Regions from separate parts of the Saccharibacillus sp. WB 17 genome, predicted to be linked through region 1. Evidence: predicted binding sites of a transcription regulator. Region 1 holds the regulator's gene; the other holds the start of a gene.
What was found. The regulator Rex, encoded in region 1, represses fermentation and respiration genes when NADH is low (regulators of the CRP and FNR family bind a similar motif). The targets are predictions, from matches to a motif close to TTGTGAAATATTTCACAA.
Positions count from the first base shown of each region.

Region 2: adhE (bifunctional acetaldehyde-CoA/alcohol dehydrogenase) is a predicted target of Rex. The motif match lies at 8,429-8,446, and genes of this name have one in related genera.

Region 1 is NZ_VPFK02000044.1:32,625-48,664, forward strand. It holds gene FTE24_RS19825 (AAA family ATPase) at 1-81, opposite strand, end outside; gene FTE24_RS19830 (heavy-metal-associated domain-containing protein) at 74-619, opposite strand; gene FTE24_RS19835 (DUF5590 domain-containing protein) at 1,157-1,675, opposite strand; gene FTE24_RS19840 (amidohydrolase) at 1,701-3,011, opposite strand; gene FTE24_RS19845 (redox-sensing transcriptional repressor Rex) at 2,974-3,651, opposite strand; gene dinG (ATP-dependent DNA helicase DinG) at 3,676-6,540, opposite strand; gene panD (aspartate 1-decarboxylase) at 6,766-7,149, opposite strand; gene panC (pantoate--beta-alanine ligase) at 7,142-8,056, opposite strand; gene panB (3-methyl-2-oxobutanoate hydroxymethyltransferase) at 8,053-8,982, opposite strand; gene FTE24_RS19870 (biotin--[acetyl-CoA-carboxylase] ligase) at 9,420-10,400, opposite strand; gene FTE24_RS19875 (CCA tRNA nucleotidyltransferase) at 10,517-11,872, opposite strand; gene bshA (N-acetyl-alpha-D-glucosaminyl L-malate synthase BshA) at 11,918-13,078, opposite strand; gene bshB1 (bacillithiol biosynthesis deacetylase BshB1) at 13,227-13,937, opposite strand; gene FTE24_RS19890 (methylglyoxal synthase) at 13,930-14,355, opposite strand; gene dapB (4-hydroxy-tetrahydrodipicolinate reductase) at 14,392-15,192, opposite strand; gene FTE24_RS19900 (nucleotide pyrophosphohydrolase) at 15,189-15,542, opposite strand; gene FTE24_RS19905 (DUF1405 domain-containing protein) at 15,646-16,040, opposite strand, start outside.
Region 2 is NZ_VPFK02000022.1:22,801-38,840, reverse strand. It holds gene FTE24_RS11435 (stalk domain-containing protein) at 1-2,008, opposite strand, end outside; gene pflA (pyruvate formate-lyase-activating protein) at 2,221-2,958, opposite strand; gene pflB (formate C-acetyltransferase) at 3,093-5,357, opposite strand; gene adhE (bifunctional acetaldehyde-CoA/alcohol dehydrogenase) at 5,738-8,353, opposite strand; gene FTE24_RS11415 (Crp/Fnr family transcriptional regulator) at 8,661-9,377, shown strand; gene FTE24_RS11410 (hypothetical protein) at 9,433-10,179, opposite strand; gene FTE24_RS11405 (winged helix-turn-helix transcriptional regulator) at 10,317-10,646, opposite strand; gene FTE24_RS11400 (uracil-DNA glycosylase) at 10,742-11,425, opposite strand; gene FTE24_RS11395 (ThuA domain-containing protein) at 11,693-12,424, opposite strand; gene FTE24_RS11390 (TIM barrel protein) at 12,483-13,451, opposite strand; gene FTE24_RS11385 (Gfo/Idh/MocA family protein) at 13,603-14,691, opposite strand; gene FTE24_RS11380 (sugar phosphate isomerase/epimerase family protein) at 14,684-15,454, opposite strand; gene FTE24_RS11375 (Gfo/Idh/MocA family protein) at 15,479-16,040, opposite strand, start outside.

The DNA of each region.
Region 1 (16,040 bases):
CATGTTGACTCCGATAAAACCGAGGAAAAGAACGAGCGCCGCCGCGAAACCGATCAGTATTTCCGTTATTCCTCTAGGCATTCGTTTGTCCCCCAATTCCTGGCGCCGCATGCAGCGGCAAAATGATGTACTTGTTGGCCTGTTCGTCCGAAGCGGAGCTTAAAGCTACGTAAATATAATGTTCGTCCATATCGCTTGAGATCGTATAGCCGTTATTTTCGGTTTGAATTTCGGACAGCGTGTCCGTAATGAGCGTGTACCGTTTGTTGGCCATCGCTTCGGCGACCGAGAAGGAAGCTTCTCTCCACAGCGCTTCGATATCCGGCGTGGAATGGTCGGCGATATCGAATACGACCGAACGGCTTTTGAGCAGTTCGCCTTCTTCTTTGCGAAGTTGGGCGACCATGCCGCGAAGATCGACATTCGATTCCAGATCGAGTTTCAACACGGCACGGTTTTGGGTAATGTCCACTTGGGCGCTCGTAACGCCGGGGTAATTCTGCAGCATTTTTGCGATAGGACGTTCGATTGCGGTCTGGCGATACAGAAACCAGCCGCCGAGCAGGACGATCAGCGACAAAGCCGCTGTAAGGGCGATAGGCAGAATACGGATTTTCAATGGGCATTTCTCCTCTTCATGCTGTGTTTGAAATTCAGACCCGAGTATGACATCCATCATCGATACGGCGCCGTTTTGAGCATTTTCGCAAAATGCTTTTTGGCGCACGCAAAACCGTCAAACCATCAACGATCGTTTCCTTCTGTAATCCAAATTTACCCCTTCGTTAAACATAAGTATATCACACCGTTTTCCCATTTTCTAATTCGCACGGCTCTTGGCAGGTGCTTGCTTGGCACGGTTTTGACCGCCAAAACGTCAATTTTCCGCCTGGTTCTTCCTAGAAGCGTGCAAAAACGCGCAGCATTTATAGCCCTATAAAAAACCTTTCCCCGTCCGGGAAGAGGCTTTTTCGTCGTCGAGCCGACTCCGGCTCATCCGGCTCATTCTGCGCGAAATAGGCGACGTATGCGTCGTACCCGACTTATCCGACCTTTTCCGACGTATCCGAGGAACGCCGAAAAAACCCGACTCTCCATTTCGGAGAATCGGGTTTTTCTATACGCTATGCGCCGGAAGATTGCCGAACACTTCGGCTTACCAATCCGGCAGATCGAACGCTTCTCCGACGGCGCTGCCGTCTTTGAGACTGTAGAAGCGGTAGTAATGCGTATCTTGCTGTTCGTAGAACACCTGCCAGACGTATTGGTTGCCGTACACGCCCGGAAGCATCCGGATCAGTTTGGCGTCCGGAAGCTCCGCTTCGGCCCGATCCCACATGTCTTCCCGGGTGATCGTTCCGGCGACCGGCATCGAGCGAAACGCGTTCTCGCCCGATGCCGGAGTGCCTTCCGGCGTATATTTCAGCCAGACATACTGCTCCTCGCCGGACGCCGTCGTTCCTTGAACGACCCAGAAGATCGAATTTTCGCCCCAGACCCATTTGTCGGCCCGTTCGATTTCCGTCAGCTGTCCCTGCGTACGCGCCGAAGCGATCGCCGCGTTGCGTTCGTCCGTTCTGCCCTGCATCGAGAGCATATAGTACAAATACGCTCCCGCCAGCAAAATCAGCACGACGAGCAGGGTCAGCAAAATGACTTTCGTGCGCTTGCTCACGTTGTGTATCCTCCCGGTGTCCGGCTTAGCGGGCCAACAGCCCTTCGAAAGCCGACTGGGCCTCGAACCGGATTTTCTCTTCGTCCAGCGTCAGGCACTCGCGGTTCTTGACGATCTGGATGCCGTCTACCCATACATGCCGCACGTCCTGACCGGCCGCCGAATACACGGCATGCGACACGTAATCGGTGCGCGGCAGGAAATGGGCCTGCTCGATATCGAGCGCGACGAAGTCCGCTTTCATGCCGGCTTCGAGCGTGCCCAGATTGTCGAGGTACAGCGACTGCGCGCCATGCAGCGTCGCCATGCGCAGCGCTTCGGCTGCCGGCACGGCGGTCGGATCGCCCGACACGCCTTTGTGGATCAGCGCGGCCAGACGCATCTCTTCGAACATGTCGAGATTGTTGTTGCTGGCTGCGCCGTCTGTGCCGAGCGACACGACGACGCCCGCTTTGAGCAGCTGCGGCACTTTCGCCACGCCGCTCGCAAGCTTCAGGTTGCTGCCCGGATTGTGCGAGACGGCTATCCGGTTGGCCGCAAGCATCGCGATCTCTTCGTCCGTCAAATGGACGGCATGCGCCACCATCGACGGGCGGGAGAAGAAGCCGAGCTTCTCCAGATGCGCGACCGGACGCAGCCCGTATTCGCGTACGTTCTGCTCCACTTCCGCCGCCGTTTCCGACATATGCGTATGCAGCGGCAGATCCAGATCGTGCGCCGCCTGTACGAAACGCTCGATAAAAGCGGGCGGGCACGTATAAGGCGCGTGCGGCGACATCATGACCGTGATGCGTCCATCCGCCTGGCCATGCCAGTTTTTGGCGAACGAGATCGCGTCATTCAGCTTGTCGTCTTGTTCCTGCTGCGAGCACAGCCCGATCACGCCGCGCGTCAGCGACGCCCGCATGCCGGATTGGACGACCGCTTCGGCCACGCGGTCCATATGGTCGTACATGTCGAGGAACGTCGTCGTGCCGCTTTTGAGCATCTCGACGATCGACAGCGAACTGCCCCAGTACACGTCGTCCGACGTGAACTTGGCTTCCATCGGCCACATTTTGGTCTGCAGCCATTCCTGCAGCACCATATCGTCGCCGTATCCGCGCAGCAGCGACATGGCCGTATGGCCGTGGCTGTTGACGAGACCCGGCATAAACAGCAGTCCTTTGCCGTCGATCGACGGCAGATCGCGCGCGTCTTCCGGTTCTTCGGTTCCGATATAGGCGATGGTGTCTCCGTCGACGATCATGCAGCCGCGGACGACCCCTTCCCGTTCGCCGGTGGCGAATACGCCGTTTCTAACGATCCACTTGTTCGGATGGTTTGTCGTTGTCATGGGTTTCGGTTTCCTTTCCGTTATCGAGGTAGTAAGCCAGGCTGAGCAGGTCGGTCGTAAAATCGGCCGCATGGATCCGCACATCGGCCGGCACTTTGAGCACGGTCGGCGCAAAATTCAAAATCGCTTCGACGCCGGCTTCGACCAGCTGGTCGGCGACGCGCTGCGCTTCGGAATCGGGCACGGTGATGATGCCGACGCGAATGTTTTTCTCCTGCACGGTCGGCTTCAGTTGTTCGATCGGCTGAACGGTCAGCTTGTTGATCTGCGTGCCGACCTTCGGCGCGTACGAGTCGAACACGGCGACGATCTTCATGCTTTCCTTGAGGTACATATTATAGTTGGACAGCGCATGTCCCAGATTGCCGGCGCCGATCAGGGCCACGTTGATCGGACGGTCCAGCTTGAGGATATGGCGAATTTTCTCGATCAGGTACGAGACGTCGTAGCCGATGCCTTTTCGGCCGAAATCGCCGAAATACGCAAGGTCTTTCCGGATTTGGGCCGGATTGAGATCCAGTTTCTGCCCGAGTTCCTGCGACGACACCGTCATCACTTCGCGTTTGTGCAGTTCGGTCAGGTGACGCAGGTAAACGGGAAGTCTACGAACGACGGCTTCCGAAATTTTTTCCGCTTTCATTCCATGTCCCTCCCAGGGGAAAAGTTAATCCGACTTCTCTTCCGGTTCCAGCCATTCGGCGACTCTCGGCACGATTTGGTCGAGCGCCATATGCTCCATTTTGGGACCCGGAAGCGAGTATAAAAAGTATTTGCCGTAATACGATTCGATCACGCGCGTATCGTAGACGATCACGATGCCGCGGTCGCGGCGCGTACGCACCAGGCGGCCGAACCCCTGCTTGAAGCGGATAACGGCCTGCGGCACGGACAGCTTCATGAACGGGTTGAGGTTCTGGCGCTTGAGCAGTTCGCTTTTGGCTTCCAGCAGCGGATGGCTCGGAGGCTGGAACGGCAGCCGCACGATAGCGAGGCACGTCAGCGCGTCGCCGGGAATATCGACCCCTTCCCAGAAACTGCTCGTGCCGAGCAGCACCGTTTTCGCGTTCTCCTGAAACCGCCGGGTGAGGCGGCTTCGGCTTCCGCTGTCGACGCCCTGCCCAATCAGCGAAATGCCGGAAGCGCCGAGCAGTTCCTTGAGCGGATCGTACACCTGGCGCAGCATCCGGTACGACGTGAACAGCACGAGCATGCGTCCCTGCGTCGCTTCCGCCGTGCGCGCCAGCGAATCGGTCAGCGCGGCGAGGAACGAAGCGTCGGCCATCTGCCCTTTGACGCTCGGGAAATCGCGCGGGACGATCAGCAGCGCCTGCTCCCGGTAATTGAACGGCGACGGCAGCACTTCCGTCAACAGCCTTTTTTGCACAGCCGCTTCCCGCAGACCCAGCTGATCGATCATGTAGTCGAACTTTTTGTCCACGGCGAGCGTGGCCGAAGTGAGAACGACGCTTTTCTTTTTATCAAAAAAGTGCTGCTGCAGCTGGGCGCTGACGTCGATCGGCACCGCGTACATTTGCAGCGACTTGCTTTTGAACTGCGAGCTGCCTTCGAGCCAGTAGACCGTGCTTCCGTCGTCGAGCCGCATGAAGAACCGCAGCGATTCGCGCGCTTCGGACAGGTCTTTGAACAGACCCGAAATATCGGTCGCCAGACCTTCGGCCGTGTAGTCGCCGCTGTCTTCCTTGACGGAAGCCGCCATGCGTTCCCCGCGGCGGATCGCTTCGCCGAGCCCGACGTAGATCTGGTCTTCCAGCGTCGAGAGCGTATCCCAGCCTTTCGGATATTCGCCCGCCGTCAGGCGCAGCGTATGCTGGCCGGCTTCCGGCGCCGACACGTCCACCCGGTCGGGCAGCAGCGTGTACAGCAGCTCCGTCAGTTTGTCCCAGCTTTCTTTGGCGTCGATCAACTCGGGAATGACTTCGTCGATCGCGCGGTTCCATTCATTCTTCTTCTCGTGCCCGATCTTGCCAAGCAGTTGGCGCAGGGCGGGCAGCTGCCCGTTCTTGCCGTCCTTGTACAAGCGGGTCATCGCATGCACGAACGAGAAATATTTCAGGTGCAGCCCGAGATGCTTGCCGGCCACGTCTTCGAGGTGATGCGCTTCGTCGATAACGAGACGCTCGTAGGCAGGCAGCAGCTGGTCGTCCGCCTTGACGTCGGAGAACAGCTTGGAATGATTCGTCACGACGACGTCGGCCATGGACGCTTCATGCTTGGCCCGGTAATAATAACAGCTGCGGAACCAGGGACAGGCGCGGCCCAGACAGGAATCCGTCTCGCTCGCGATCGTGTCCCAAAAATCCTGGCCGCGGCCGATACCGAGATTCAGTTCTTCGTCGTCCCCGCTCTGCGTGCGGGTCAGCCAGACGAGCAGCTGCGCCGCCGTCAGGACGTCGTCCGCGGGATGCGTGAATTCGCGCCGGTCGATCTTCTGTTCAAGCTTGCGCATGCACAGATAATGCTGGCGTCCCTTGAACACCGAAGCGCGGAATTCGAACGGCACGACGCGGTTCAGCAGCGGAACGTCGCGTTCGCGCAGCTGTTCCTGCAAGTTGATCGTATGCGTGCTGATCATCACTTTGCGGTCTTTTTTTACGCTCTCGTAAATGGCCGGAATGAGGTAGCCGAGCGATTTGCCCGTCCCCGTTCCCGCCTCGATCAGCAGATGCTTGTCGCTTCCGAACGCTTCCTGCACTTTTTCGAACATGATGTTCTGCGATTCGCGTTCTTCGTAACCCGGCAGCTCGGCGCGCAGATTGTTTTGCACCTGTTCCAGAAAATCGCCGAACGGCACATCTTCGAGCGGATTGCCGTCGCGGATCTCGCGGGCGGGCGGCACTTCGGCCCACTCCCCCGTTTTGAGCGCGAACTGGCGGTAGAATTTGAATTCGCCGCTTTCCTGAAGAGGTTCCATCTCTTTCTCCTCGACCAGCGTTTGGAAAAACCAGCCCAAATCGCTATCGCCTGCCAGCAGTTCGGCGATCCGCTGCAGCGTAACCAAAGGCAGCGAACGGGCCTCTTCCAGACATTGCAAAAAAACGTGCGCCGTTGCCAACGCATCGCTATCCGCCTGATGCGGCCGTTCGTGGGGCACGCCGAACTGCGAAGACACCGCGCCGAGCTGGTAGCTCGTAATCGAAGGGTACAAAATGCGCAGCAGGTCGATCGTGTCCAGAATCCGGCCGGTAAACGGCAGATATCCGGTCTGGTCGAGCGCACGCTGCAAAAAGCCGAAGTCGAACGCCACGTTATGTCCGACGAGGACGGCGTCGCCGAGCAGCGGAATCATCCCGATGATCGCTTCGTCCAGCACCGGCGCTTCGCCGAGCTGTTCTTCGCGGATTCCCGTCAGTTCGGACACGAACGACGGAAGCGGGACGCCGGGGTTAACCAGCGATTGGTACGTATCCACGATCCGCAGATCGTGGTCGATGACGCTCAGCCCGATCTGGATGATGGCATCCGATGCCTGAGTGCCCGTCGTTTCAAAGTCCAGCACGGCAAATTTCATGGAGTCGATAAATCCTTTCCGTCGTATTTCTCTATCAGCATAACAGACAAACTGCAGTTTGGGAAACTCTTCACCACCGATCCGGGCCCAAAAAAAGCGAGGCTTCCGCGCCGCGTCCCGCGGCGGAAAGCATCTCGCTGCTCGTTCGAATAGGGTCTGTTCCCCGCTTGTAAAAAACGGGAAAACGGTTGGGCGCGGCATCCCCGGCAGGCCGGGATTCGCCGTTTAGCGAATCGTCGCGTGAATTTCCTTCACGGCCGTCTCGACAGCGCGGTTGTCCGCATCCACGAACACGACCGTCGGCTTGTGCAGATGCGCTTCTTCGTTCGACATCGAAGCGTACGAGATAATGATGACCGTATCGCCCGGCTGCACGCGGCGGGCGGCCGCGCCGTTCAGGCAGATCACGCCGCTTCCGCGCCGTCCGGGAATGACGTACGTCTCCAGACGTTCGCCGTTGTTGTTGTCGACGATCTGGACTTTTTCATTTTCCAGCAGATCGGCCGCTTCCATCAAATCTTCGTCGATCGTAATGCTGCCGACGTAATTGAGATTCGCTTCCGTGACGGTTGCGCGGTGGATTTTGGATTTCATCATCGTTCTATGCATGCAGGTCAGCCTCCTTGAGCTTCATAATGACATTGTCGATCAGGCGGGTCGAACCGAACTTGACGGCAAGCGCGAGGATGACCGAACCGCCGGAAAGCCGAAGGTCGGCCATTTCGCGGTCTGCGACAAGCGGTTCGAGATTCGGGAACGTCAGCAGTTCCACGTAATCGATCTCGGCGAGCGACGAAGCCTGGATCGCTTGCGTCACCTCGTCCGTGATCTCGCGCGACGTGACGGAGCCGTCCAGCTCGATGCGGGCTTGTGCTTCGCGCAGCGAACGCGACAGCACGAGCGCTTCCCGGCGCTGCTCGGCGCTCAGATACACGTTGCGCGAACTGAGCGCAAGGCCGTCCGCTTCGCGCACGATCGGGCACGGCACGATGACAACGTCCAGATTCAGGTCGGTCACCATCTTTTGCAGCACGGCGACCTGCTGGGCGTCTTTGGCGCCGAAGTACGCCCGGTCCGGCTTGACGATATGGAACAGCTTGGAGACGACCGTCGCCACGCCGTCGAAATGGCCCGGGCGCGAAGCGCCGCACAGACGCTCGGTGACTCCCGTGACCGTGACAGTCGTTCTGCGTTCTTCCGGGTACATCTCGTCCACGGAAGGCAGGAACACGACGTCCACGCCTTCGCGCTCGGCCAGCTTCAGATCGGCTTCTTCGCTGCGCGGATAGCGGTCAAGGTCTTCGCCCGGCCCGAACTGGATCGGGTTGACGAAAATGCTGAGCACGGACACGCCGTTCTCCTGGCGCGAACGCCGAAGCAGGCTGGCATGCCCTTCGTGCAGATAGCCCATCGTCGGCACGAAGCCGACGGCATTGCCCTGCGCCGAAGCGCGGCGTTCTTCGCGCAGCCCGGCGATCAGGGCGCGTGCCTGGACGATCGTGGTGGCGATCTTCATCCTTGCGCCCCCACTTTCTTCTGCTCGGCAGATGCCGCTTCCGGCTGGGCGCTGTCGGCTGCCGCACGTCCGCCGCCGTAGAGCGAATCAAGCGATTCGCTGACGCCTTCGTCCGCTTTGAACACATGCTGTTCGGCCGGGAATGCCCGGCTTTTCACTTCGTTCACGTAATCGGCGATGCCGCCGCGAATCTGCTCGCCGACGTCGGCGAACGTTTTGACGAATCTTTTTTCCATATAGGGCGAAGCATACTTCACCACGTCATGGAAGACGAGTACCTGGCCGTCGCATTCGCGGCCGGCGCCGATACCGATCGTCGGGATTGACAGTTCGCGGGAGATCGCCGCAGCGGTCTCTTCCGCCACCAGCTCCAGCACGACCGCAAACGCTCCGGCTTCTTCCAGCGCTTTCGCTTCGTTCATGAGGCGCTTCGCGTCTTCGGCGTCTTTGCCCTGCACGCGGTAGCCGCCGATCGTGTTGACCGACTGCGGCGTCAGGCCGATATGGCCCAGCACCGGCACGCCGGCCTGCACGATCGCTTTGACGGCGGCAGCGATCTCCAGGCCGCCTTCCACCTTGACGGCGTGCGCGTGTCCTTCCTGCATGAGGCGGCGCACGCCTCTGAGCGTTTCATCTATGCTTCCGTGGTACGTCATAAAAGGCATGTCGGCGACGATGAACGTATTGCCCGCTCCCCGCGCCGTCGCTCTCGAATGATACACCATATCGTCCAAAGTGACGGGAATCGTCGAATCGTAACCGAGTACGACGTTGCCGAGGGAATCTCCGACCAAGATGAGATCCACGCCCGCTTCCTCCGCCAGTTTCGCGGATGGATAGTCGTACGCCGTAATCATCGTCAGAGGTTCCTTTTGTTGTTTCATTTTACGGATTTTCACTACGTTTAACGGTCTTTTCGCTGCCATGGGATCAGGCTCCTTTTGTGGATAGTGGAGGCTGTTTGCACCGGATTTACAACTGCGTCCAGCACAAATAGCCTTTTGCTGTCACCAAAAGGGCCGAAAGGTAAAGAAGAAACGGGTGCGATGATTCGCTTCTCCCTTCTGTCTCGGTCCTTGTAAGGCTCAGAGCAGAACTGCAGGGTTATCGACAGCCGGGGCGATTGCGCCCGGAATCGATCTTGCAACTTCAGGCTTGCAACTTCAGAATTGAAACTTCGGGTGTGCCGCTTCAGGGGTGATCGGCCTTGCCGAGCCCGAAAGTGCTGCGGACGTAGACAATGTTGCGATTCGCGGCAGTGCAGTTCGGCTTTCTTCAGCCGATACCGCCTCCACATCGCAAGTATACCAAAACCTTGTCGATAAATCATCCCATCTGCCGATCTTCGGAAAAAGGAGCGGGCCTACTGGCCGCTTCCCGCTCCGCCGGCCGGTCCCGGATACAGTTCCACGTCGCCCGAATAGACGGCGGCGAGGCTTCCGTCTTCGGCGCGCATCAGCAGTTCGCCCTGCGCGCCGAGTCCTTCCGCGCGTCCGCGCCGTTCGCCGCGCACGTCGCGTACGACGATCTCTCGTCCCAGCGTGACGCTGAGCGATTCCCACAGCAGCCGGATCGGTTCGAAGCCGCTCTCGGCATACAGCGCGTACAGCGTCTCGAACTCGTTCATGACGGCGGCGATCAGCGCCGAACGATCGACTTCCGTTCCCGATTCGCGCCGCAGCGAAGTGACGCGGTCGCGCAGTTCCTCGGGGTAATCGGACTCTTCCAGATTCGCGTCGATGCCGATGCCCATGATGCAGTGCCGGATGCCTCCGTCTTCGACGACGGCTTCCAGCAAAATGCCGCACAGCTTGCGGCCGCCTGCGAGCAGGTCGTTCGGCCATTTGATGCCGGCTTCCACGCCGCTTGCGGCGCGAATCGCGCGGCAGACAGCGACCGCCGCCAGCAGCGTCAGCTGCGGCACGGCGGTCAGCGGCCCTTCCGGGCGCAGCACCGTGCTCATCCAGACGCCGCGGCCGGGCGGCGAATGCCAGGCGCGGCCTTGACGGCCGCGGCCCGACGTCTGCTCTTCGGCGACGACGAGCGTGCCTTCCGGGGCGCCTGCGCGCGCCAGTGTCTCCGCTTCGGTCTGCGTCGAATCGGTCTTGGCCAGTACGGTCAAGTTACGGCCGAAACGCTCCGTCCGAAGTTCGGCCGCGATCCGGCGCATATCGAGCGCCGACGCCGTCGCCGCCAGGCGATAGCCGAGCTTGGGCGCGGCTTCGAACACGTAGCCGGCGTCCTTGAGCCGGCCGATCCGCTTCCATACGGCTGTACGGCTCACGCCGAGCCGGCGGCTGATCTCCTCGCCGGACAAATAGTCGCCGCCCGCCGCTTCGAACATATCGAGCAGCCGGTCGCGGCTGTCGCCTGCATTTTCCCTGCCGTCCGGAACCGGCGCCGACGACTCCGACGACTCCGATTTTTCCGGTTCGCCGAGGCTTCGCTTTTCGCTTTCGGTCATATGGGCCGCTCCTCCTTCTGCGCTTGAGTCTCGTTCTTCGCCAGCAGCGCTTCCAGCCGGAGCGCTTCCGCCAACAGCGCTTCGCGCTCGTTGGCGATCTCGCCGAGCGCGACGGCTTCGAGCAGCCGCCGGATCAGGGCGCCGAGCCACGGGCCGGGCGCCCGGTCCAGCTGCCCGGCGAGGTCGTGCCCGCCGAGCGCAAGTTCGCGCGGCGACTCCGCCGGGATCGCCGCCAGCCAACTGGCCGCGCGTTCAAGCCGCGCGGCAAGCTTTTCGTCCGCTCCATGCAGCGCGGAGCGGTACGCAAGCCAGGTTTCGGCCGCCGTCCGGCCGAAATCGAGCACGCAGCGGACGAATACCGTCCGCGCGTCCGCTTTCCGCGGCTGGTGCGGTGGCGCAAATCCGCCGGCTTCGGCGGCGCCTTCGAACAACCCCGCCGTATTCATCGCTTCGTCGATCCGCAGCAGCGCCGCAGCGGATTTGGCGAATCCGCCGGAGAACGTCAAGCTTTTGAGCCGGCTTTCCGCTTCGTCGCCGGGCACGCCCAGCCCTTGCAGCAGCGCCGCCCAACGCAGTTCGCCCGGCTTGGGCGGCAGATCGTCCAGCCGCTCCGAAGCCGCAGCCCGCAAAGCCTGCGGCTGCAGACCGATGCGGGCGTCCTCCAGCAGGCCGCTGCGCGCAAGCAGCCGCAGCCCTGCGGACGGCTGCGGCCCGCCGATCATTTTCTCGAGTTCGGCGCGGATCCGCTCCGCCGCGATATGGCGCATATTTCCGCGCAGTTCAAGCAGCGCTTCCCATGTGCTTGGCGCAAGTTCGAAGCCGAACACGGAAGCGAACCGCACTCCGCGCAGCATCCGCAGCGCGTCTTCGCGGAACCGCTCGCGAGCTTCGCCCACGCAGCGGATCAGGCCGCGCTCCAGATCGGCGAGCCCGCCGTACGGATCGACGTATTGTCCGCCCGGCAGCCGGGCGATCGCGTTCATCGTAAAATCTCTCCGGCGCAAATCTTCGTCGAGCGACCGGACGAACGTCACTTCGTCCGGCCGGCGAAAGTCCTGATACGCCGATTCGGTCCGGAACGTCGTCACTTCGAACGGCATTTTGTCCAAAATCACGGTCACCGTACCGTGCTGGATCCCTGTCGGCACGGTGCGCGCAAACAATCCGATCACTTCTTCGGGCCGCGCCGACGTGGCGATGTCCATATCGTTGACCGGCCGGCCGATCAGCTCGTCGCGGACGCAGCCGCCTACCCAGCAGGCGGTATGCCCCGCTTTTTCAAGGACGCCAAGCAGGTCCGCGCTGAGCCTGACCTGCTCCGGATCGGCATGCTTCCACTGCGTCACAGTCACAGTCTTCAACTCCGTTTCTGTCTCGTTCCGGGCGCAGACCGCCGATCAGCGGCTTTGAACGACCGCTTCCGGCAGCCTGCGACCCAATACGCGATAGTAGATTTCTTCGTACTCGCGCATAATTTTCTGATCGCAAAAACGCGTATGCGCCCGGTCGAGGCACGCTTCGCGCATCCGCGCTTTCTCGGCCGGATTGTTCAGCAGGCCGACGGCATAAGCGGCCATCGCGTCCGTATCGCCGATCGGAGCCAGATACCCCGTAATGCCGTGCTCGACCAATTCCGGGATGCCGCCCGCTTCGGAACCGACCGTCGGCACGCCGCAGGCCATCGCTTCAAGCGCGACCAGTCCGAAGCTTTCTTTTTCCGACGGCAGCAGCAGCAGATCCGCCAGCGAGATAACCTGCGCGATTTCGTCCTGTTTACCGAGAAAATGCACCCGGTCTTCCAGACCCAGCTCGCGGATCTTGTTTTGGACTTTGGGCATGTCCGGCCCTTCGCCGACGAGCAGCAGCTTCGACGGGACTTCGCGGTTGACGCGGTCGAACACTTCGATCACGTCGGACACCCGCTTGACCGGACGGAAGTTGGAAATATGCATCAGTATTTTTTCGTCCGGCGCCGCGAACTCGCTGCGCAGCCCGCTCACTTCGCGCGGATAGTACACTCTTTTGTCGATAAAATTGTACGTCAGGTCGATATCGCGCGTAATGTCGAGCGCCGTGCGTGTCTGGCCGATCAGGTCGGCCGATACGGCCGTTACCGCGTCGCTGCGGTTGATGGCGAGGGCGATCAGGTCTTTGAGCGTCTCGTCCTGTCCGAGCACCGTAATGTCGGTTCCGTGCAGCGTCGTGACGATCTTGAGGTCGTCGCCGACCATCTGCTTCGCCAGATAGGCGCAGACCGCATGCGGCACCGCGTAGTGCACGTGCAAAATATCGAGCTTTTCCCGTTTGACCACCTGGGCCATTTTGGAAGCCAGCGACAGATCGTACGGCGGATAACGGAATACGTAATAGTCGCTGACCTCGACTTCGTGATAATGGATATTTTTATGGAAGGCTCCCAACCGGAAAGGAATGCTGTGCGTAATAAAATGGACCTCGTGTCCTTTTTCCGCCAGCAGCTTGCCAAGTTCCGTCGCTACCACTCCCGACCCGCCGAGCGAGGGGTAGCAGGTGATGCCGATTTTGAGTGTTTCGTTCATTAAGCCCGGAACTCCTTTCTTGCCGGTCCCACATAAAGGGCGCCTGGTCGTTTCTTGATTGGACAACTTGATTGGTCAATAGGTGTGCGAGTTTCCTGTGCGCGAGTTCCCGATAAGGGTTTCGCCCCGCGATCGAACAAGGAATCCGTTAAAATAAATCGACTTTGTGCGGCAGCCGGGAAGCGAATCCTTCCGCATACCCGATCCCGCCTTTTTGGCCGAGCAGCGAATCGCGCGCTTTGACCCGTTCGACGTACTGCGCGGTCAGCGGCGTATCGACAGCGTCGCTTCCTTGCGACGGGCCGGTAAACTGCGACGCGTAGCAGCGCAGCGCCTGTTCTTTGTCCGCGTACACGTCCGTGACGTCGACCATCAGGTCGGTACGTCCCGGATCGTTAATGAAATAAAAATAGAGCTGCTCCACCGTCACCGGCGGCATTTCGGGCATGTAGCGGCGAAGTTTGGCGTTGAATACCGCTTCCTGCACAAGGCGGCTGCACGAAATATGGTCCGGGTGCCGGTCTTCCCAATATGGGGCGAACACGACGCGCGGTGCCCATTTGCGAATCTCGGCGGCCACTTTGCGCAGATGGTCGTCGGTCAGAAACAGGCCGCGGTCCGGCAGGCCCAGATTGGAGCGCATGGCGAGGCCGAGTACGGCGGAGGCCGACTCGGCTTCTTGGACGCGCAGCTCGACCGTGCCGTTCGAAGACATCTCGGCGAACGTCAGATCGCAGATGCCGACGCGAAGGCCGGCGCGGGTATGCTTGACGATCGTGCCGCCCATTCCGATCTCGGCATCGTCCGCATGGGCGCCGAAGACGAGCAGGTCAAGCGGCCGATTCTGCGGTTCATTCATTGCCCTGAAGTCCCGGCTTGTATTTATGTACCAGCTCGCGCCAGCCGAAATCGCCCCGCATCAGCGCCTGGACGAGAATCTCCGCCGTCGCGACATTCGTCGCCACCGGAATGCCCTGCACGTCGCAAATACGCAGCAGCGCCGTAATGTCGGGCTCATGCGGCTGGGCCATCAGCGGATCGCGCAGGAAGATGATCAAATCCAGCTCGTTCTCGGCTACCATAGCCCCGATCTGCTGATCGCCTCCGAGCGGTCCCGACATGAACCGGTGGATCTGAAGCTGGGTCGCTTCCATGATCCGCTGCCCGGTCGTGCCGGTCGAATACAGCTGGCAGCCGTCGAACGCTTTTTCGTAAGCGGTGACGAAATTGACCATCTCGTCTTTTTTGCGGTCGTGCGCGATAAATGCTACCTTCATCGAAATCCCTCTTTCCGGCTCTATTGATCGAACGGCCTACATCAAATGCTCGAATCCGTAGACCATGCCTTCGTATTCCATCACTTTTTTGATGCCGATGTTCACGCCCGGCATGTAGCCGGCACGCTCGTACGAGTCATGGCGAATTTTGAGGCTCTGCCCGTACCCGCCGAAGATCACTTCCTGCTGCGCGAACACGCCCGGCAGACGGACGCTGTGAATACGGAATCCTTCATATTCGCCGCCGCGCGCGCCCGGCAGAATCTCTTCTTCGTTCGGGTTGCCCTGCTTGATCTTCTCGCGGCCCTGCGCAATCAGTTCGGCCGTCTTGATCGCGGTGCCCGAAGGCGCGTCCAGCTTCTGGTCGCCGTGGGTCTCGATAATCTCGACGTGCGGCAGGTATTCCGCGGCTTTGGCCGCGAACTGCATCATGAGGATCGCGCCGATCGAGAAGTTCGGGGCAATCAGCCCGCCGATATTCGCTTCGCGGCACAAGGTGTCCAGTTCTTCGATCTGCTGCGGCGTAAAGCCCGTCGCGCCGACAACCGGACGTACCCCGTGCTTAATCGCCGTCACGGTGTTGCCGTATACGACCGAAGGCACGGTAAAGTCTACCAGCACGTCCGGCTTGGTCTGCGCAAGCGCCGCGTCGAGGTCGCTCGTCGCGATAAGGCCGCACGGCTTGAGGCCGACGAGTTCGCCGGCGTCGGTGCCCGCTCCCGACCGGTCAACAGCCGCCACCAGTTCCAGCCCTTCGTCCGCCAGCACCATTTTGACGACTTCGCGTCCCATTCTTCCGCCTGCTCCGGCTACCGCCACTTTGATTGTTTTGCTCATTGTTCGTTCTCCTCCCGCTCCGCTTCGGCGTCGATCCGCGTCCAACGGTCTTTGTCGCGCGTATTGAATTTATGCATGACCCGGTCATGCGCCTCGGTGAGGTCGATATTCAGCGAATTGGCAAAACAGAGCGTAATGAACAAAATGTCGCCCAGTTCCAATTCGATCGAATTGTCGTCTTCCCCGCTCTTTTTCGGTTTCTCCCCGTGACTGTGGTTAACTTCGCGCGCCAGCTCCCCGACTTCTTCGGTCATCCGGGCCAGCATCGCCAGCGGACTGAAATAACCTTCCTTGAACTGCGAGATGTAGCCATCGACTTCCCGCTGCATTTCCGCCAGACTTTTCTCCATGGCCGGTCCTCCTTTTCCGCGTTTGCTGCTTGATGATGATGTTCCGCAGCGCTCTTCCCTATGTTATCGCAAAGACATTTTGAAAACAATGACATAACAAGGGTTAGCCAGAACGACGCCCGGACGGATGTTTCGACCTCCAGCGCCGTCCGGCGAGCGTAATCGCCGCCCATCCGGCCAGCACGCTTAACGCCGTCAGCGCAACCGTGAAATTCCGCACCTGATCCAGACGGGCCAAATGTTCCGGCGACAGATAAGGGAAAATCCCGTATGTATAATCTACCGTATCGTTGGCGAATGTCCAGAGCGCGGCCGGAATAAGCCAGAGCGCGCCCAGACCGAAGAAACGGACGTACATCAGCGCTTCGACCGCCATGACGCCGTGCGAAGCGATCAGCATCCAGCTCAGCGGCTCGATCGGGTAGCCCAGCGCGGCGTCCCACACAATGATCGAGATCGCCCATACGCCGTATTTGACCGACGTGACGACCGCCAGCG
Region 2 (16,040 bases), on a different contig from region 1:
GCTCGTAGACGTCGACGATTTTGGTCGCCAGCGGATACGTGCCGCGGTTGTGGACGCCGTCGCGCGGAGCGGTCGTCAGCGTCTTGGCCGCTTCGTAAGGATCCAGCTTCGGATCGATCATGAGCGTGCTGTACGTGATCGGCTGCGTGGATTCCACGTCCGCGATCAGGGAGATGACCGTTTTGTCCGCCATCGGAATGGCGTTCAGCTCGGTCAGCACGATTTTGCTTTCACCCGGCTGAAGCGTGACCGACGATCTCTTGTTGCCGGCCGCCACGGATTCATGATACCGCTGCACGGACACTTTGCCGGCCGCGGTCGCGAACGGACTCGGTCCGCCGAAGCCGCTGTCAAGCGTCGTTATCGTCGTCGGCGTCGGGTTGTTGTTCGTCGCCACGACGTACATCGTCACCTTCTGCTTGGTATAGTTCGCATGGTGGATCATGAAGCGAACTTTGCCCGACAGCGTATCTTCGTACATTTTGCCTGTTCCGAATACAGATTCCGGGCTGTTGCTCCGGTACAGCGTCACGTCTTCCGACGTGTTGAAGCGCTCGACTTTGCGCATCGACGGAACGCTGCCGCCGTCAAACAGGAACTTGCTGCCGATCGGAACGAACAGGGCGTTGTACTCGTCTTGCGTGTACAAAATTTCGTCCGTGATCGTGATCGTTTTGGAGATCGTGTTCGTCGCGCCGTCTGCGTCCGTTACCGTCAGCGTGATGCTTTGCGGTCCCGGAGTGAAATAAGCGCCTTTTTGATTTTCCCACACACGGCTGTTCGCTTCCGGCAGATTGCCGTCGGGATCGTAGCTCTGGTCGCTGTAAGTGACCGGCTCGCCCATACGGTACGTATCCTTGTCGGTCGTGAACTGCGCGACCGGCGGCACGTTCGGTGCTTCGACCGTCACCGTCTGGGTATACGGATCGCTCCATTGTCCGGCGGAATCCTGAACGGAGTACGTAATCGTGTAGACGCCCGGATCGGTAAACACGTCCTGGCGGCCTTCCCAACGCTCGTCCACGATCTGGTATCCGCTAGGCGATTCGGATTTGGTGTTGTACGTGACCGTCGTCTGGCCCGCGATGATCTTTTGCGGTTCGACCGTGAACGAAGCCGTCGGTTTCGAAGAAATCGCCAGCGTGATCGTTTTGGTCTTGTAATCGATTTTGTACGGAATGCCGAGCGCCTGCGTGATCGACGTCAGCGGCACCATGAACGTGTTTTTTTGCTGGAACGAAGTGCCTTTCATTTTGGTCGGCACGCCGTTAACCGTATACACGTCTTTGTCGAGCTTGAAGCGCAGCTCGTCGGCGCCTTTGGTGATGACCGTTTCTTTCGTTTTCGCATCGTATGTAACTTTCAGTCCTACACGATTAACGAACGAGCGAACCGCGATGTACGAGACGCCGTTTTTGGCGACCATCGGCTGTGCAGCCGTATACATTTCGCCGTTCTGGTACATTTTGTCGCCGTTGATAGTCAGAATGAGCTTGTCCGTTCCGAGCGTAATGGCCGGATCGATCGCCGGAATCTCCGGTACGGTCGGCACGGTCGGTTTGGTCGGAACCGGCTTGGTTGGGGTCGGCGTCGCGCTCGGCGTGGTCGGCGGAATCGAAGACGGCGTAAGCGTCGGATCGGTCTGCCCTTCCACGGTGCCGTTCTCGTCGGTCGGCGGCTGGTCCGTCGGCGGCGTGAGCGTCGGATCGGTCTGGCCTTCGACCGCTGCCAGGACTGCCGGTTCGTTCTGCGCAGGCTGCGCGTTCGGTGCCGGTACCGAATTTATAGGATTCGCCGTTTGCGAATCGGTCTGGCCTGCCGGATTTTGCGTAGGCGCGGCCAATTTTTTGGTAAATTGTTGTGCCGATTGTTCCGGTTGTGCGGTCTGGCCCTGCACAACGATCGGCGTTTCGCCCTGCGATGCGGATTGGGCCGATGCTGCGGGCAGCATCGCTGCCGTCTGCACGACAACAAGCAAAGCGATGATCGTGATTTTCTTGAGATTCATTCTACGACTCCCTTTATAGCTGAATTTGGTCCTTCTCTCGCTAAGCACATACTATTAGACGCGGGCATTTTGTAAAAGTTTCTGCAAATCATTAAAAAAAAGCGGCCTTCCGTTGTCGGGAAGAGCCGCCGCTTTAACATCATGCTAACATTTACATACGTTTTCGGTAAAAATCAAACGATTCAAATTCGGGTCTTCCGCCTGCAAAAGCGTTATACGGTCTGCATGCGCCGGCCTTCTTGGATGAGGGCGTAGGCCCGCTGCACCTGTTCGTCCGTCGGCGAATCGACGCCTTCGAGCGGGTATTCCCGGCCGAGTTCCTTCCATTTATAAATGCCCATCTGATGGTACGGCAGAATTTCGAATTTCTCGACGCCCTGCAGCGTCCCGATAAAACGTCCGAGGTCGCGCAGATTGTGCTCGTCGTCGTGGATGCCCGGAACGAAGACGTGGCGAATCCACGTTTTTTTGCCGTGATCGGACAGCCATTTCGCCGTGCGCAGCGTCTGTTCGTTGCTTACGCCGGTCAGCACTTTATGTTTGTCATTGTCGATATGCTTGATGTCCAGCAGCACGAGATCGGTCACGTCCATCAAATATTGAATTTTGTCGGGATTGTTGAATCCGTTGCTGTCGAGCGTCGTGTGCAGTCCCCAGCGTTGTTTCACTTCGCGGAAAATTTCAGCCACGAAAGCGGCCTGCAGCGTCGGTTCTCCGCCCGAAATGGTCAGTCCGCCGCCCGAAGACCGATAATAATTCAGGTAAGGCTTGATTTCGGCCAGCACTTCGTCCACGGTCATTTCCCGGCCGCCGTCGAAATTCCACGTATCGGGGTTATGGCAGTATTGGCACTTCATGAGGCATCCCTGCAAAAATAATACGAAGCGTATGCCCGGGCCGTCTACCGTCCCGAAGGTTTCCAGCGAGTGTATGCGTCCTGTGTGACTCATTCGTTTTCACCCTTTCAAGGAGAACGGCGCTCCCCTGTAGCGAGCGCCGTCTATAAGATCTTATGAAGGAACAGGTATCCGGTCCGGCGAACGGCTTGCGCTTCGGCTCTGCCGGCTTGTCGGTTCCGGCCGGTTTACATATTCGAGTGGAACGTGCGGTTGATGACGTCCATCTGCTGTTCGCGGGTCAGCTTGATGAAGTTGACCGCGTAACCCGATACGCGGATCGTCAGCTGCGGATAATTTTCCGGATGGTCCATCGCGTCCATCAGCTGTTCGCGGTCGAACACGTTGACGTTCAGGTGATGGGCATGGCTGCCGAAGTATCCGTCAAGCATCGCGACCAGATTCGATTTGCGGGTCTCTTCTTCTTTGCCGAGCGCTTTGGGCACGATCGAGAACGTGTTCGAGATGCCGTCGAGGCTTTCTTCGTACGGCAGTTTGGCGACGGAACTGAGCGAAGCGAGCGCGCCTTTTTTGTCGCGGCCATGCATCGGGTTTGCGCCCGGAGCGAACGGTTCGCCCGCTTTGCGGCCGTCCGGCGTCGTGCCGGTTTTTTTGCCGTAGACGACGTTCGACGTGATCGTCAGCACGGATTGGGTCGGCACCGAATCGCGGTACGTTTTGTGCTGGCGGATCATGCCCATGAATTTCTCGACGAGCTGCACGGCGATTTGGTCGACGCGGTCGTCGTTGTTGCCATAGCAAGGGTATTCGCCTTCGATTTCGAAGTCGATCGCGATGCCCTGCTCGTTGCGGATCGGTTTGACTTTGGCGTGCTTGATCGCGCTCAGGGAATCGGCGGTGACGGACAGGCCGGCGATGCCGCATGCCATCGTGCGCAGGATGTCGCGGTCGTGCAGCGCCATTTCGATCCGTTCGTAGCTGTATTTATCGTGCATGTAATGGATGATGTTCAGCGCGTCCAGATACACTTTGGACAGCCATTCCATCATCGGCACGTACCGTTTCATGACTTCGTCGTAGTCGAGGTACTCGGACGTGATCGCCGGATATTCCGGTCCGATCTGCTCGCCGGATTTCTCGTCTTTGCCGCCGTTGATCGCGTACAGCAGCGTTTTGGCCAGATTGGCGCGTGCGCCGAAGAACTGCATTTGCTTGCCGATCCGCATCGCGGATACGCAGCAGGCGATACCGTAGTCGTCGCCGTAGATCGGACGCATCAGGTCGTCATTCTCGTACTGGATAGAGCTCGTCTCGATCGAGACTTTGGCGCAGTATTTCTTGAAGCCTTCCGGAAGCTGCTCCGACCACAGAACCGTCAGGTTCGGCTCCGGTGCGGGTCCCAGATTGTACAGCGTGTGCAGGAAGCGGAAGCTGCTCTTCGTGACGCGGGTCGTGCCGTCTACCGCCATACCGCCGATCGATTCCGTTACCCAGGTTGGGTCGCCGCTGAACAGTTCGTTGTAATCCGGCGTGCGCAGGAATTTGACGATCCGCAGTTTCATGACGAAGTGGTCGACGAGTTCCTGCGCCGTTTCTTCGGTCAGTGTGCCTTCGGCCAGATCGCGCTGGATGTAGACGTCCAGGAAGGAAGAGACGCGTCCGAGCGACATCGCCGCGCCGTTTTGTTCTTTGACCGCCGCGAGGTAGCCGAAGTAGACCCATTGGAACGCTTCTTTGGCATTGACGGCCGGTTTGGAGATATCCATGCCGTGCAGTTGGGCCATTTTTTTCAATTCGCCCAGCGCGCGGTACTGCTCGGAAATTTCTTCGCGCAGGCGGATCGTGTTCTCGTCCATGCCTTCGCCGACCGTTTCGTTATGCTCCCGCTGTTTTTGCTTCATCAGGAAGTCTACGCCGTACAGCGCGACGCGGCGATAATCGCCGATGATGCGGCCGCGGCCGTAAGCGTCCGGCAGGCCGGTCACGATGCCGGATTTGCGCGCAGCCCGGATCTCCGGCGTGTAGGCGTCGAATACGCCCTGGTTATGCGTTTTGCGAATATTCGTAAAGGTCTCGACGATGGAATCCGGCACTTCGAACCCGTACGCTTTGCACGCGTCGATGACCATGCGGATACCGCCGTAAGGCTGAATAGCCCGTTTGAACGGCTCGTCCGTCTGTACGCCGACGATCTGTTCTTTGGCCTGGTCGAGGTAGCCCGGTCCGTGCGACACGATCGATCCCGGCGTGTTGACGTCCACGTCCCAGACGCCGCCTCTTTCCCGTTCTTCCTTGGACAGCTTGGATACGATCTGCCACAGATCGTTCGTGTTCGCCGTAGGCCCCGCCAGGAACTTTTCGTTACCGGTGTAAGGCGTTACGTTTTCGTCGATAAAGTTTTTGGTGTCCACGTGGTTCGTCCATTTGCCCGCTTTGAACCCTCTCCATGCTTCCGAATTCGCGCCCGTGATTTCTTTTTCGATAACCGACATGTGATTACCTCCGTTTTATGTGTATTTGGCCGGGATCGCGGTGCCAAGCCTTCCGCGTCCCGCCGTCGATCCCTGATTGCCGACAGCAGCGTTGACAAGGTGAAATTTATCACATTCATCGAAAGAGAACGTCGTTCCGGTTTGGGTTTCCCTCTCGATGCGTTGGGGGACCTTCTATGCCTTTATTATGCGCGCCCTGATCTATAGATACTGTGACATTTCTCACAGAACCGACTCTTTTTTATGATCTTTATCACTTTTAACGTCGTTTTCTGAATAACACCGCAATTTTTGACTGCTTTTCAAAGATTGCAAGCAAGCAAAAAAAAACGACGCCCCCTCGCGGGAGCGCCGTTCCAGTCGTTCTGGCTTGGATCTGCTTATTCTTCGAAGCGGCCGTAGAAAGCGTCGCGGTACACGTCGGCAAGTTCCGTCACCAGCGGCATTTTAGGGTTGGCTGTCGTGCATTGATCTTCGAACGCGCGGTCGGCCAGGTAGTCGACGCGGCTCTCGAACTGCTTCGCGTCGAAGCCGAGTTCCTGGAACGTCTCGGGTACGCCCAGTTTGCGGTTCAGATCGCGGATCGCGTTGATCAGACTCTTCACGCCTTCTTCCGTCGTTTTGGCCGGCAGCCCCAGAATGCAGGCGATTTCCGCATACCGTTCGTCGGCGATAAAGTGCGAATATTTCGGGAACGAAGCGAACTTCGTCGGTTTTTTGGCATTGTAGCGAATAACGTGCGGCATCAGGATCGCGTTGGTGCGGCCGTGGGCCGTATGGTATTCCCCGCCCCATTTGTGCGCCAGACTGTGGTTGATGCCCAGGAACGCGTTGGCGAACGCCATACCGGCGAGCGTCGAAGCGTTGTGCATTTTCTCGCGGGCCAGCTTGTCGCCGGTCAGCGCGGATTTCTCCAGGTTGGCGAACACGAGCTGGATCGCTTTGATCGCGAGGCCGTCCGTGTAGTCGCTCGCCATGACCGACACGTAAGCTTCGATGGCGTGCGTCAGCACGTCCATGCCCGTATCGGCTACCGCCACTTTGGGCAGCGAGTAGACAAATTCCGGATCGACGATCGCCACGTCCGGCGTCAGTTCGTAATCGGCCAGCGGATATTTCGTATTGCCGTTCTCTTTATCGGTAATGACCGCAAACGACGTCACTTCCGAACCCGTACCCGAAGTCGTCGGAATCGCGACGAATTTCGCTTTTTTGCCCAGACGCGGGTATTTGTAGATCCGTTTGCGGATATCCATAAATTTCTGCTTGAGGTTGTTGAAGTCGGTATCCGGATATTCGTAGAACAACCACATGCCTTTGGCGGCATCCATCGGCGAACCGCCGCCCAGCGCGATGATGCAGTCCGGCTGGAACCGTTCCATCATGGCGCGGCCGCGTTCAACGGTCGTCGTCGACGGATCGGGCTCCACTTCGGAGAACACTTCGATCGCGACCGGCGTTTGGCGCTGGCGCAAGTAATGCTGCACTCTTTCGACGTAGCCGAGCTGGACCATCATCGGGTCGGTAACGATCGCGACGCGGGTAATGTCCGGCATTTTGGCCAGGTACTGCGTTGCGTTTTTCTCGAAGTAAATTTTGTCCGGCACTTTAAACCACTGCATATTCACGGTACGACGCGCCACCCTTTTCACGTTGATCAGGTTCACTGCGGTTACGTTGGAAGAAGTCGAGTTGCGGCCGTACGAGCCGCAGCCGAGCGTCAGCGAAGGCAGGTTCGTGTTGTAGATGTCGCCGATCGCGCCGTGCGTCGAAGGCGAATTGACGATGATGCGGCCGGTTTGCAGACGGTTCGCGAAGCGCTGGATGACGGCGTCGTCGTTGGAGTGGATCGCCGAAGAGTGGCCCATACCGCCGAATTCCACGACTTCCGCGGCGCGTGCGATGCCTTCGTCCGCCGTTTTGACTCTGTAGCAGGCCAGAACCGGGCTCAATTTCTCGGCCGACAGCGGGAACTTGGTGCCGACGCCTTCGATTTCGGCCACGAGGATCTTCGTCGTCGCCGGAACGGTGATACCGGCCATTTCCGCGATCTTCACGGCCGATTGTCCGACGATAGCCGGGTTGACCGCGCATTTGTCCACGTTCATCGCGCTTGGCGTCAGTTTGGCGATTTCGTCTTTGCTCAGGAAGTAACAGCCGTTTGCGATCATTTTCTTTTTGACGCGATCGTAGATCGGTTCTTCGATGATGACCGCCTGCTCGGAAGCGCAGATCATGCCGTTATCGAACGATTTGGACAAGATCAGGTCGGTAACGGCCTGGTCGATATCGGCCGTCTTCTCAATGAAGGCCGGCACGTTGCCGGGACCTACGCCGAGCGCCGGCTTGCCGCAGCTGTAAGCTGCGCGGACCATCGCGCCGCCGCCGGTCGCCAGAATCAGCGCCACGTCGGGGTGGTTCATCAGAATGTTCGTCTTGTCCATCGAAGGCTTGTCGATCCATTGGATACAGCCTTCCGGAGCGCCGGCTTGGACCGCCGCTTCCTGCAGGATTCGGGCCGCTTCCGAACTGCAGTATTGCGCGGAAGGGTGGAATCCGAATATAATGGGGTTACGTGTCTTTATGGAAATCAGCGCTTTGAACATCGTTGTGGAGGTCGGGTTCGTGACCGGCGTGATCCCCATCACGATGCCGACCGGCTCCGCGATTTTCTGGAAGCTGTCATACTCGTTGTCTTCGATCACGCCTACCGTTTTATCATTTTTGATACTGTGGTAGATGTACTCGGTAGCGAAGAGATTTTTCGTAATCTTGTCTTCGTACACGCCGCGCTTCGTTTCTTCGATCGCGATCTTTGCGAGATACATGTGCTTGTCCAGGCCGGCCAGGGCCATCGCTTGCACGACGGTATCGATTTGAGCCTGATCCATTTGCATGAAAGCTTCCTGCGCTTTTCTCGCGTTGTCGATCAGCTTCTGAATGTCCTGCTCGGCGGTTGGTTCAACAGTACGGGCGGCTTCATTTTTCACTGCCATTTCCCTCATCCTCCTCAAGATGTTTGCGTTGTTTTCTCTACGTGACCGATCATAGCATAGCGGTTTTGGTTTGGGAAGTGAAATTTTTCACAAAATAAACGGCGTTTCTTTCTAAGTTGCAGCGAGCATTTTTCCCTCATTAATGACCGTTTTCCGCTTTTTTAAAAAAACACAAGAATTAATCCAAAAATTTCGTAATAAGAATTGACAAAGTATTCGATTTGACGCATGATAAGGACATAAAGTGAAAAAAGTCACAATGTCCAATCAACACGAACTGTGCGTTTTCGCAAAGGAGAGGTTAACGATGACCCAATACCACCACGCTACCAACCATCGCGGCAATACCGGTTGTTTTTCGGATTCGAACATGCAGCGTCTGGAAGTGCTGATGAAAGACCGCCATATTCCCGAAGGCTCCCACCTGTTCTGGGAAGGCGATCTGGCCGACAAGCTCTACTATATCAAGCGCGGCCGGGTCAAACTGACCAAATCGACCGACGAAGGCAAAGAACTCATCTTGTATATGTACCAGTCGGACGACATGGTCGGTCAAGCCGATCTCTTTTTCAGCACCAAGCACAGCTTCACGGCGGAAGTGATCGAAGATACCGAAGTCGGCGTAATCGAACACAAAGACCTGGAAGTGCTGATCTGCCAACATTGCGATTTCGCGATCGACTTCATGAAATGGATGGGCATTCATCACCGCCTGACGCAGACGAAGTTCCGGGACTTGATGATGTACGGCAAGCCGGGCGCCCTCTGCTCGACACTTATCCGCCTCGGCAACACGTACGGCGAGAAGCACGGCGAGACGATTCTGATCAACAAAAAGATTACGCATACCGATCTGTCGAACATGATCGGAGCGACCCGGGAAAGCGTAAACCGGATGCTCAGCGACCTGCGCAAAAAAGGCGCGGTCGAATACGAGAACGGCATGATCGTCATTACCGATCTCGGCATGCTGCAGGAAGTGTGTCACTGCGAAATGTGTCCAAACGAAATATGCCGGATCTGAGGAGATCCGGCCTGTTTGCGTTCGCTGCCGGGCGCTTCGCTGAGAAGCGGCTCGGCTACAGCTTTTCCAATGTCAGTTCCACGTAATCGCCCGGCTGCAGCTGCATGTCGAATCCCCGTTCCCGGTTCAGCTCTTTGCCGTTGACTTTGAGCACCCAGCGCTCGCTCGGTTTGGTCATGTAGCCTTCCTGCGTATCCGGGCTTGCCTTGACGAGGCGGATCGTGCGGTCGTTCTCGGACATCGTAACGAGGCCGCTCGCTTTGAGCACGTCGCGCACCATCGTCCCTTCCCGGTAAGGATGGGCGTACGAACCGCCCAGCGAGGCATTGAGCTCGCCGCCGCTGATGAGCAGCGTATTGACCGGCTCCCCGTCGTTCCCCGGCGCTTCGATATAGAGCAGAATCTCGTCGCCAGGCTGAATGCGCGTGCTGAAGCCGCTCTCCGGTATTTGCTGGCCGTTCTGCTTGACGACCCACATCAGTTCGGAATGCAGTTCCGTGTCGTCCACCGAGTCGATCCGCCCTTCGTTGTCGAAACTGACGATGCCGCTGCGCTCCAGCGCGTCGCGGATCGTGTCTTCCGTGCGATACGTGCTGACGAGCGACCGGTTCTCGTTGGGCATGTAGATGCCGCCGTCGACGACCAGCCTGAAGTTCTCTCCCCCGCTTGCCGCCGCGTCGGCCGATACGTCCGCCGACGGCTGGCGCAGCAGAAAAGCCATTGCGGCCGCGGCCGCGATGAGCAAGACGGCAAGCACGAATAGCAGGACGCGTTGATCGGGCATTTTGATTTTTGTCCGCATGGGCTCCCGTTCCCTTCATCGAGCGTGTTCTTCCTTATTGTAACAAAAAGGGCGGGCCTTTCTCAAATGCCGGTTGCGTGTGCGGTGGCATCAAAAGAACCCCTTTGCCGGCAAAGGGGTTCTGCGCGAAAATTCGGTCATTCGACCCAAAATTCCGCCCACATCTGAATTTGTTCCATAACCGGCTTCAGTGCACGACCTTTTTCGGTCAGCTCGTATTCAATGCGCACCGGAGTCTCCGGATACACGTGACGCGTCAGAATGCCTTCGCCTTCCAGGTCCTTCATGCGTTCCGACAACATTTTGTCGCTCATCATCGGAATCTGGTTGGAAATATCTTTGAATCGCTTCGGACCGCTCATCAAAGTCTGAATGATCAGGCCGTTCCAACGTTTGCCCAGGAACGAAAACGCGCTCTCGAAACGCGGGCAAAGCTGCATCGGAATTTCGCTTTTTTGCTCAATCATAGATGATCACCTCTTAGAAGATTCCCTCTGAAGAGAAACTTACGATTTGTTAGTTTATTTCATATTAACACATTTCCAAGAAAAAGAAAATGCTTTTATGAATTATTTTTTGCGTCCAAAAATTGCTTGAGCGCCGTCAAATCCCGCTCGATCACCGCTTCCAGCGAGCGATTGTAGATGACGGCCGCCGGATGGTACAGCGGAAAAATCGAATACGACCGATCCCCGAACACGTAGCGGGAATGCGGATCGGACACTTCTTCCAGCCGCTGGATCGGTCCTTCGAGCACTTTGCCGTGCAGCGAAGAGATCGTCTCGTGGCTGCCGATCAGCCGATGCAGCCCGATATTGCCCATCGGCACGATCACCCGGGGCTGTACGAGTTCGATCTCCGCGTCGAGGATGGGTGCATGGGCCAACACTTCGTTCTTCGTCGGCGTCCGGTTCGAGCGGCTGATCCTCGGCTCTTTGCCGGGCGCCGTACCGGCCACGACCTTGTCCTTGAACGGACGGCTGCGGACGGCGCTCGAAATATAGATGTCCTGACGGGTCAAGCCAATCTTCTTCAGGTATTCTTCGAGCACTTTGCCCGCCTGCCCGGTAAACGGGCGTCCTTCCACGATCTCCGTCGCGCCGGGCGCTTCCCCGACGAACATGATTTGGGCCGGGATGGCTCCCTGACCGAGCAAAAACCCTTCCAGATCGTAACTTGCCGATCGGTGCAGGCATTCCCGGATCAGTTCTTCCGCCACCGGCGCACTGCCGAACTCCACCTTCATCGCCATCCCCCTTTCTGTTATCGCTACCCTCTCATTAACAGGTATTGCAATTATTTTACCCCAAAACCGATAGGGCGCCAACCATGCAAGGTCCCTTTCGCAAATTTTGTGAGCGCTCTCTTGGATTCGGGAAAAAAGGATGCAAAAAAGCCGTCGTTCGCTTGAAGCGAACAACGGCTGTGCGGCAGTCTAAGCTGCCGGACGAACGATCAACGAACCATCAAGTCGCGAACCATCCGTTCGAATTGCAGGCGAAACCGGCGCGGCTTAGACCAATTCGCGGGCGTGCAGCGGACGAAGCGGCTGCGTATTGCCGTAGACCGGCTTGGCCGATCGCGTCGGATAAGCCCAACGAACCGAATTGGAGATGACGCGAATCACGTCCTGGTTGTAGTAGGTCGGATACGTCTCGTGCCCCGGACGGAAGTAGAAAATCTTGCCGGAACCGCGCGTAAACGTGCAGCCGCTGCGGAACACTTCGCCGCCGGAGAAGTTGCTGATAAAGACGATCTCGTCCGGATTCGGAATATCGAAAAATTCGCCGTACATTTCTTCATGTTCCAAAATGATGTTCTCGCCGATGCCTTCGGTAATCGGGTGCGAAGGATTGACGGCCCACAAAATTTCCTGCTCGCCTTCTTCGCGCCATTTCAGGTCGCAGCCCGTACCCATCAGTTTCTTGAACGGTTTGGAGAAGTGGCCGGAGTGCAGAACGATCAGGCCCATGCCTTCGCGGACGCGCTGCGCGACCGCTTCGGCGATCGAATCGTCGACCAGCTCGTGCGCCATATGTCCCCACCAGATCATGACGTCGGTCGAATCGAGCACTTCTCTTGTCAGGCCGTGGTCGTCTTCTTCCAGCGTGCAAGTGCGAATCGCGAAGCCTTCCGGCGTCAGGGCGCGTTCCAGCTGTTTGTGAATGCCGTCCGGATAGACGGCTTTGACCTTTTCGTCTCTGCGTTCGTGCACGAATTCGTTCCAGATGGTTACGTTGATCATCGTCGATGTCCCCTTAGTTATAGCTGTATTGTGTGCTTCGGCGTATCGGTCGGTTTATTTAGACCCACCACATTTCTCCTGCCGGTTCTTCGATCAGAATCTGCTGGAGATTGCGGACGGCTTTGCTGAATCCTTCGTCCACGGACATCAGTCCGTCTTCGTGTTCGATACTGACGACGTGATCGTAGCTTTGCAGGCGCAGTTCGCTGATCATGTCCGCCCAGATCTTCACGTCGTGGCCGTAACCCACGCTGCGGAAGTTCCAGCCGCGATCCTGCATCTGCGTATACGACTGCATATCGGTCAGGCCGTGCATATTGACGTTGCTTTGGTCGATCGTGATATCTTTGGCATGGAAATGGTGGATGGCTCCGGCGCGTCCGAGAATGCGGATCGCCTGGACCGGATCGATGCCCTGCCACCACATATGGCTCGGATCGAGGTTGACGCCGACGGCTTCGCAGGTCGCTTCGCGCAGGCGCAGCATCGTGGCCGGTGTATGGGCCGAGAAGCCTCCGTGCAGTTCGATCCCGATTTTGACGCCGTGGTCTTCCGCGAATTTGCCGGCTTCTTTCCAGTAGGGAATGACTTTGGTCTCCCACTGCCATTTCAGCAGATCCTGGTAATCGTTCGGCCACGGAGCGACCGGCCAGTTCGGATATTTGGCATCTTCGCTGTCGCCGGGACAACCGGAGAACGTATTGACGACCGGAATGCCGAGACGCTGCGCCAATTCGACGCTTTGCAGGAACACGTCGTGATCGGCTTTCGCGAGCGCTTTTTGCGGGTGAAGCGGATTGCCGTGACAGCTCAGTGCGCTGACGACAAGGCCGCGCGACTCGATCGCTTTTCGGAAAGCTTCCAACTTCGACTGGTCGGCCAGCAGTTCTTCCGGGTTGCAGTATTCGTTGCCCGGATAACCCCCCGTGCCGATCTCTACCGCCTTGAGTCCTTTTTCCGCCACGTAATCGAGAGATTCCTCGAATCCCCGTCCATTGAACAAGACCATGAACACTCCAAGTTTCACTAATCGAACCTCCTCGATATAACTATTATATCCGTATTTTAAGTTTAAGCTGAATAGGAAAGAGGTGCGAAAAAACCTCATTTTTCGACTTTCGGCGCGGCCGGCAATCGGAGAATGGTACCAGTGGCACGGCCTATTGGCGCTTTACACCTTAATCAAAATAGACGGCTTTGCCGGTCTTCGCGGATTCGTAGATCGCTTCGAGAATCTGCGTCACGACGAGCGCCTGCTCCGGCTTGACGACCGGCTCTTTGTCTTCGAGAATCGCTTCGAGCCATTGACGCGCTTCGCGGTCTTCGGCATTCTCCGAACCGCCGTCGTAGAACGCGACGCCGCCGGAGCCGAAATCGACTTTGGTCTCGATCAGGCGGCTGCGGTCTTCGCCGTTGATATGCAGGCCGTCCGCCATGTCGGCGCCGCCTTCAGTTCCGCAGAGCAGCGTCTGCGCTTCGCCGAAGTTGCGCACATTAAGCGCCCAGCTGGATTCGAGCACGATCGTTGCGCCGTTCTCCATTTTGATAAAGCCGAACGCCGAATCTTCGACCTTGAACTGCTCCGGGTCCCACGGACCGAACGCGTTGGCCGCATTCTCGCGGCTGCCCAGCTTGTGGAACGTCGAGCCCATGACGCTTTTCGGTTTGTAATTGTCCATCAGCCAGAGAGTCAGGTCAAGCGCGTGCGTACCGATATCGATCAACGGGCCTCCGCCCTGCTTTTCTTCGTCCAGGAATACGCCCCAGGTCGGCACGGCGCGGCGGCGCAGCGCAATTGCTTTGCCGAAGTACAGATCGCCGAGTTCGCCTTTTTCGCACATGTCTTTCAAGTGCTGGCTGTCGTCGCGGAAACGGTTCTGATACGCGATGGACAGCTTTTTGCCGGTGCGCTCCGCCGCTTCGATCATGCTGCGCGCTTCTTCCGTCGTTTTGGCCATCGGCTTTTCGCACAGCACGTGCTTGCCCGCTTCGAGCGAAGCGATCGTGATCGCCGCGTGGGAATCGTTCGGCGTGCAGACGTGCACGACGTCGATACTGCCGTCTTTGAGCAGTTCGTTGTAGTCGGTGTACACTTTGGCGCTTTCGGCGCCGTATTTGTCGGCCGCTTCCTGCGCGCGGGATTCGACCAGGTCGCAGAAAGCGACGAGGACGGCTTTGCTTTGTTTGGACAGGGCCGGCAGATGCTTGCCGGTGGCGATGCCTCCGCATCCGATGATGGCGACGTTAAGCGTGTTCGGGTTAGACATTGAGTTTTGCTCCTTCTGCTGCGTATTTTTTGATCCATTCCATGCTGGTTGCGATGCTCTCGAGCGGCTTGCCGCCCGCGCAGTAATCCTGCTCGACGACGATCCACTCCACGCCCGCTTCGATCGCGGCATCCGCGATGCCTTTGAGGTCGACTTCGCCCACGCCGAGTTCGGCCGTGATCGCTTTGCCGTCCGCGTCGCGCGTCATGTCTTTGAGATGGATGATCGGCAGGCGCCCTTTGTAGCGTCCGATGTATTCGACCGCGTCGTATCCGCCGTAATGCACCCAACACGTGTCCATTTCGACCTGCAGGTCTTCGGCCGGCACGGCTTCGTACATCGCGTCGAATACCGGCTTGCCGTCCAGCTGTTCCGTCAGTTCGAATTCGTGGTTATGGTAAGCGAGTACCGCTCCCTGTTCGCGCGCCCGGCTGCCGAGCTTGCGCAGATTGGCGAACACGTCTTCCCAGACGCGTTCTTCCGCCTGCAGGTAAGGAACGATCAGCGTGTCGTTGCCGATCTGCTTGTTATAGGCAATCTCCGCATCGAGATGCTCCAGCAGTTGGCCGTACGACGTATGCGTGCCCAGGGCAACAAGTCCGAGTTCGTCGAGCATCGATTTCACTTCATCCGCGCCGTGTCCGAAAAACGTATGGAACTCGACGCCTTTGTAGCCGAGCGCGGCTACCTTTTCGAGCGTGCCGCGGAAATCCTGTTCCATTTCTTCGCGCACGGTGTACAATTGCAGTCCTACTTGGGTCATTTTACGTTCCACCTTTTCATCCGATTATAATTTGAGCGAATCGAGTCTTGCAGCGGGAACTTTGTACGAGCTTTCCAGCGTGATATGCCGGCTCTCGGCCGACGACCGCATGAAAGCGTGCATCGTCTCAAGCACGTGGTAGGCCAGGTCGCCGCTTGCGCGGTGACGGCGTTCTTCGCGGATCGACTTGATCATGTCGTCCACGCCGATGCCCCGTTCGTTATGCTCGGTCTCGAAGACGGCTTCGACCGTCTCCCAGTCGTCCGAACCGGCGCGGCGCAGCTTCACTTCGCCGCCGAAGAAATTCGGGTCCGGCAGCGACAGCGTGCCGTTCGTTCCGTAAATTTCCATTCTCGGCAGGTCGCTTGCACCGCGAATGTCGAAGCTCATGATCATCGTCACGATCGTGCCGGCAGCAAAATCGAGCGTGCCGGCCAGATGGGTCGGCGTCTGCACGGCGATCGGCGTACCGGCTTTCGGTCCCGAGCCGATGACACGGTCGGGAATCTGAATCCCGGTTGACGAACTGACACGCTGGATCGGCCCGAGCAAATTCACGAGTGCGGACAAATAATACGGGCCCATA